Linked DNA regions of Halopiger aswanensis. The main gene of each other region encodes a partner of the protein of the gene in region 2 in a complex. Links are inferred from orthologs where the notes say so. Each region holds a gene or a part of one and is shown on either strand. Other genes may lie near its edges.

Region 1 (3,126 bases), on a different replicon or contig from region 2:
TCCGTGTTCGACGGACGTGCGGGTCAGCTGGAACTCTCCGAGATAGTGTCCGATCATCTCGGGGTCGATGCGGACGCGCTCGAAGGACTGGCCGTTGTAGACCTCGAAGGTCAGTCCGACGAACTCCGGCAGCACCGGCATGTCGCGCAGGTGCGTCCGGATCGGCGCGTTCGCCGTCTCTTCCTCGTCTTTCTCACGGGCCTCCTCGAGAAGCTTCTGCTTCTCGACGGAGAGACCGCGCTGGATACTTCGCCGCTGGCGTGCGGGCAGCAGTTCCGCGACTTCCTCGAGCTCCATGTCCTGCAGCTCGTCGAGCGTGTGACCGCGGTAGGTGAACTCCTCACCTTCGCGGCCGGTTCGGTACTCCTGGCTCATTTGTTCCCACCTCGGCCGGTACGGCGCGAGGAAATGTCACCGACCTTCCGCCCCGGCGGGGCGTCCCGCGAGACGGACTTCGGTTTTCCGGGGTGCTGTCGGCCGCCGCCACCGAACGGGTGGTCGACGGCGTTCATCGCGACACCGCGGACGCGGGGCCACTTGGTCCCGCGCGCTTTCATCTTGTGGTACTTGTTCCCTGCCTTGACCATCGGCTTCTCCGTGCGACCGCCACCGGCGACGACGCCGATAGTGGCGCGGCACTGCGGATCGAGGCGCTTGACCTCGCCGCTGGGGAGCTGAATGACCGCAGCGTTGCGGTCGTGGGTGATCAGGTCCGCGTTGACGCCGGAGGAACGAGCGAACTTGCCGCCATCGCCCGGGTTCGCCTCGACGTTACAGACCGGTACCCCTTCGGGAATCTCCGCGAGCGGGAGCGTGTTGCCCGGCTTGATCTCCGCGGAGACGCCGACCTGAATCTCCTCGCCGACGGCGACGCCCTCGGGAGCGAGGACGAGGCGCTGGTCGCCGTCCTCGAACTCGACGGCCGCGACCGGCGCCGAACGCGCGGGGTCGTGTTCGATGTCCACGACCGTGCCGCGGACGACGTCGTCGTCTTCTTCCTTCTTGTGATCGAGCTTTGCCTTGTATCGGTGCGACGGGGCGCGGAACGTGGAGGTACCGCGACCACGTCGCTGTCCAAGGATGCGTCGTCCCATCGTCAGAACACCCCGATTCGCGAGGCGACTTCTTGGGCGTCGTCGTCCTCGGACAGGCGAACTGTCGCTTTCTTCTTCCCTTTCATCGTTACCTGGGTGTTGATGTTGTCGACGGAGACGTCGAAGCGCTCCTCGACTTCGTCCCGAATCTCGGGCTTGGTGGCGTCAGGGTTGACGACGAACTGGAGCTTGTTCTCGAAGTCCATGTCGTTCATCGCCTTCTCCGTCACGAGCGGGTGCTCGATGATCGAACTCATCGGTCAGCCACCTCCTCGAGAGCGCTTTCGGTCCAGACGGTCAGTCGACCCGGCTGTGCACCGGGCGCGAGATCCTCCGCGTTGACCTCCGCAGCGGTCGTCACGTCGGCACCGGCGAGGTTCCGGGCCGCACGGGACGGACCGGACTCGCTCGAGGTGACGAAGAGGATCGACTTGGGCGTCTTGTACTTGCGTCCGCGGGTCTTCCCGCGACCCGAGCGGATGCTACGGCCTTCGTCGGCGCGTTCGATGTCGTCGGCGAGTCCGGCGGCCTCGAGGAAGGAGACGACCTCCTTCGTCTTCACGAGGTCCTCGAACTCGTCGTCGACGACGACCGGAATCTCGGCGTCGTCGTCGAACTCGTGGCCGCGCTCGGCGACGAGCTCTTCGTCGGTCGTCGCCGCGATCGCGCTGCGGACGGCCAGCTTCTTCTCTTTCGTGTTGATCGATTCGGTCCAGTCCTTCTCGGCCTTCGGCGGGTGGGCCTTGCGTCCCTTGACGGTCTGGGGAACGCGGCGACCGCGTCCGTCCTGTCGCGGGACGTGGGCCATCCCTCGGCCGCTGCCGAACGATTCGGCCGGCGTGCGGAGGCCGGCGAACTCGTCGGCACCGTAGTCCTGTTTTCGGTTTGCCTGGGCGGCGCGTACGGCGCGGGCGATCAGGTCCGGGCGGTAGTTAGTCTCGAAGACCGCCGGGAGCTCGACCGAGCCCGCGTCGTCGCCGTCCAGGTTGCGTACTGTTGCTTCCATATGTTATCCCTGGTTGGATGCGGTGGAGACGTAGCGCACCTCGGGATCGAGGCGCGGCTGGTCTCCGGGTCGGATCGCCGGGCGGAAGCGCACGAGGCGCTGTTCCGGTCCGGGGAGCGAGCCCTTGATCAGCGCGTGCGGTCCGTCGACTTCACCGTAGTTGATGAAGCCGCCGTCGACCGTCGCGTCTGCGCCGTCGCCCATGTCGACGAGGCGCTTGTTCAGTTCCGTCCGCTGGTGGTAGCCGGTCTGGCCCTGTTGGGGGACCGTCGACCGGACGCGGGACGGGTTCCAGGGACCGAGGTTCCCGATGCGGCGGCGCCAGCCCTGCCGGGCGTGCTTGCCCTTGCGTTTCTGGACGCCCCAGCGCTTGACGGGGCCCTGAGTCCCTTTCCCTTTCGTGACACCGCTTGCGTCGACGTACTCGCCGGCGCGGAACACGTCGTTCATGACGTGCTCGCCACCGTCCTCGAGCAGTTCGAGGGCGAAGTCGACGCGTTCCTCGACGGAGCCGCCGCCGACGCGCGTCTCCATCACGTCCGGTTTCTTCTTGGGGACCGAGGGAATCTCGGCCGGAACCGTATGCGTGATGACGCGGACGTCGTCGACGCGGCCCTCCTCGAGGAGACCGCGGAGTTCGTCTTCGGCGGCGTCGGGATCGTAGTCGTCACCGGGGAGGTCGAGGACGCGATCGAGTTCGGAAACGAACTCGTCGGTCCAGACCTCGGTGATCGGCTGCTTCCCGTACGCCGTATCTTCGTACGCTCGCAGGGCGACGGCGCGCATGGGCGGCGTCTCCACGATCGTCACGGGGACGGTCTGTTCCATCCCCTCGGTCGGCGAATTCGACTGGTCGTCGACCATGACGACGTGGGTCATGCCGGCTTTGTAGCCAGCGAAACCCTGGAGCGTCGGCTGTCCTTCGTCGTCCGGCCACGAGTTGAAACGCGGCACCTCCGAGGAGGCGCGCTTCCGTGGACCGAACCCGAGTGAGCCTTTGCGTGGTGCGTTTGATTGTGGCATTCT
Region 2 (3,062 bases):
TCGGATGTGACAGCGCCGCACGCTACCGGTTAGACGGACCCGCGAGGATCGCAGTTCGACGGGTTTAAGTTCGACATGGCATTTGCTTCAACAGAGACAGGCCTAGCCTGTTTCACTGACCCGTAGGAGCAACCCTGCGTACTACGGAGGTGAACGATGGCAGATTCGGATATTGAAACCGCAGTGGCTCGCGCACTCGAGGAGTCGCCGGACCGGAACTTTACCGAGACGGTGGACCTCGCGATCAACCTGCGCGACCTTGACCTGAACGAACCGTCGAACCGTGTTGACGAGTCCGTCGTGCTCCCGTCCGGAACCGGACAGGAGACGCGAATCGTCGTCATCGCCGAAGGAGAAACCGCCGTCCGCGCCGAGGAGGTCGCGGACGAGGTCCTTTCGGAGGACGACGTGGCCGACCTTGACGACGACGAAGCCAAGGATATGGCCGACGAGACGGACTTCTTCATCGCCGAAGAGGCGATGATGCAAGATATCGCCCGGCACCTGGGTACCATCCTCGGTCCCCGGGGGAAGATGCCGGACCCGCTCTCGCCCGACGAGGACGTCGTCGAGACCGTCAACCGGCTCAAGAACACCGTGCAGCTTCGCTCGGGTGACCGACGCACGTTCCACACGCTCGTCGGCTCCGAGGAGATGGATGCCGAGGACGTCGCCGACAACATCGACGTCATCCTGCGACGCCTGCACGCCGACCTCGAGAAGGGGCCCCAGAACATCGACGCCGTCTACGTCAAGACGACGATGGGGCCGTCCGTGGAGGTGGCCTAATATGAGCGCACAGGCTGAACGCAAAACCGAGAACCTTCCCCAGTGGAAGCGAGAAGAGGTCGACGAACTCGCCGACCTGCTCGCCGACTACGAGAGCGTCGGCATCGTCGGCCTCACCGGTATCCCCTCGAAGCAGCTGCAGGACATGCGCCGCGATCTGTACGGCACCGCAGAGCTGCGCGTCAGCCGCAATACCCTGCAGATCCGCGCGCTCGAGGACGCCGGCTACGACGACCTCGTCGAACACGTCGAGGGCCACGTCGGCCTGATCGCGACGAACGACAACCCCTTCACCCTCTACAAGGAGCTCGAGGCGTCCAAGACGCCCGCTCCGATCAACGAAGGGGAAGTCGCCCCGAACGACATCGTCATCCCCGAGGGTGACACCGGGATCGATCCCGGTCCGTTCGTCGGCGAACTGCAGAGCATCGGCGCGAACGCGCGCATCGAGGACGGTTCGATCCAGGTCATGGAGGACTCGACGGTCCTCGAGGCCGGCGAGGAAGTCTCTGCGGATCTGGCCAACGTCCTCAACGAACTGGGTATCGAGCCCAAGGAAGTCGGGCTCGACCTGCGCGCCGTCATCGCCGACGGCGTGCTCTTCGACCCGGAGGACCTCGACATCGACGTCGAGGCCTACGAGAGCGACATCGCGACGGCCGCCGCTCGCGCACGGAACCTCGCGATCAACGCGGAGTACCCGACCGCGGCGACGGCGCCGACGCTTATCGCCAAGGCCACGGGCGAGGCCAAGAGCCTCGGCCTGCAGGCCGCGATCGAGGACGAAGCCCTCATGCCCGACCTCGTCAGCAAGGCCGACGCACAGGTTCGTGCGCTCGCCGCCCAGATCGACGACGAGGAAGCCCTGCCCGAGGAACTGCAGGACGTCGAGGCGCCCGCTGCCGAAGCTGACGCTGAAGCGGCCGCCGAGGACGAGGGCGAGGACGAATCGGCAGACGAAGAGGACGACTCCGAGGCCGAGGACGCCGACACCGACGATGACGAAGACGACGGTGACGGCGCAGCCGGTCTCGGCGAGATGTTCGGCTAACGACCACTAACGGAGGATACAACAATGGAATACGTATACGCTGCACTCATCCTGAACGAATCGGGCGAAGAGATCAACGAAGACAACCTCACCGACGTGCTCGACGCCGCTGGCGTCGACGTCGAAGAGTCCCGTGTCAAGGCGCTCGTCGCCGCACTCGAGGACGTCGACATCGACGAAGCGGTCGAGGAAGCCGCTGCCGTCCCCGCCGGCGGAGCCGCCGCGGGCGGTGCCGCTGCGGGCGGCGCCGAAGGCGGTGCCGAGGAAGAAGAAGCCGAAGAAACCAGCGACGTCCCGGACACGACGGACGAGGACGAGGACGACGACGAAGACGAGGGCGCCGGCGGCGAAGGCCTCGGCGAGCTCTTCGGCTAAGTCGGTTCCGACGAGTTAGACAACCTTCCGATTTTTTGGCGCGTCCACGACCGTAGAGCGGCGGTGCTGTGACCTGCTTGCGGTTACAGTTGTCTGAGGAGTAGCGGCTCGAGCGTCGACGCCACCGCCTCCGTAGCGGGACCGACGATCGGACGATAGCGATCTGATTCACGACTGCCGAACGTACCAGATCCCGCCGCGGCGATCGAACCACTCGCCGACGGCGACGTGGGGCAGGGCGATGAGGCAGACGAAGAGCGTGTAGAAGGCGACCAGTCCCGGCAGGAGTTCGCCGCCGCCGAGCGGATTCGGGACGAGAATCCAGAGGAGCCCCGCGACCGCCGCGGTCGCCGCGCCAACTGCGAGGACGGCGCCGGCGGTCGCGCGTCTCGAGGACTCGACAGCGTTCGGTCCGGGCCGCGTCGCCAATCGCTCGCGCGCGAGTTGTCGCAGCGAGTACCACAGCGGGAAGTACAGTCCGACCGCGACGATGGGCGGGACGACGACGAAGTACGTCAGCAGGAGCGTCGTTTCGGCCGCGTCGGAGAGCCACGACCGCGAACGGGCGGGCTCGCGCTCGAGCGATCGAATAGCGTCGACGGTACCGAGTGTGACGTATCCGACGATCGCCGTTCCGAACACGGCGCCGACCAGTAATCGGACGGCCGGCAACGATTCGCGGAGGACGACCGCCGCACCGGGATCGACGACGCTCGCAATGTACGCCGCGGTCCCGTAGAACGGTCCCGGATGAGCCAGCAGCGGGACGATCAGCACGCTGCCGCCGCGGACGAAACCGGCCAGAATTCGCCGAGTACGGCGTGGTCGTCCCTCGAGCCGATTGCGC

Evidence for each region. The genes of interacting proteins can lie anywhere in the genome.
Region 1: ATJ93_RS00730 (region 2) and rpl4p share a complex: the UniProt entries of both Methanocaldococcus jannaschii proteins name them as parts of the 50S ribosomal subunit. The link is inferred for Halopiger aswanensis from one-to-one orthologs.

Annotation. Positions count from the first base shown.
Region 1 is NZ_RAPO01000002.1:85,478-88,603, reverse strand. What follows is about bases 225-3,094. They hold rpl4p (50S ribosomal protein L4), read right to left. Parts: upstream 2,101-3,094; coding sequence 1,348-2,100; downstream 225-1,347. Other genes in these bases: ATJ93_RS07515 (50S ribosomal protein L3), read right to left, coding at 2,104-3,094; ATJ93_RS07525 (50S ribosomal protein L23), read right to left, coding at 1,097-1,351; ATJ93_RS07530 (50S ribosomal protein L2), read right to left, coding at 372-1,100; ATJ93_RS07535 (30S ribosomal protein S19), read right to left, coding at 225-375. Also shown: more of ATJ93_RS07535, read right to left, coding at 1-224; more of ATJ93_RS07515, read right to left, coding at 3,095-3,123. UniProt on the Methanocaldococcus jannaschii protein: One of the primary rRNA binding proteins, this protein initially binds near the 5'-end of the 23S rRNA. It is important during the early stages of 50S assembly.
Region 2 is NZ_RAPO01000001.1:147,924-150,985, reverse strand. What follows is about bases 10-2,815. They hold ATJ93_RS00730 (50S ribosomal protein L10), read left to right. Parts: upstream 10-790; coding sequence 791-1,840; downstream 1,841-2,815. Other genes in these bases: ATJ93_RS00720 (Brp/Blh family beta-carotene 15,15'-dioxygenase), read right to left, coding at 2,384-2,815; rpl12p (50S ribosomal protein P1), read left to right, coding at 1,865-2,215; ATJ93_RS00735 (50S ribosomal protein L1), read left to right, coding at 157-789. In the rest of the region: more of ATJ93_RS00720, read right to left, coding at 2,816-3,062. UniProt on the Methanocaldococcus jannaschii protein: Forms part of the ribosomal stalk, playing a central role in the interaction of the ribosome with GTP-bound translation factors.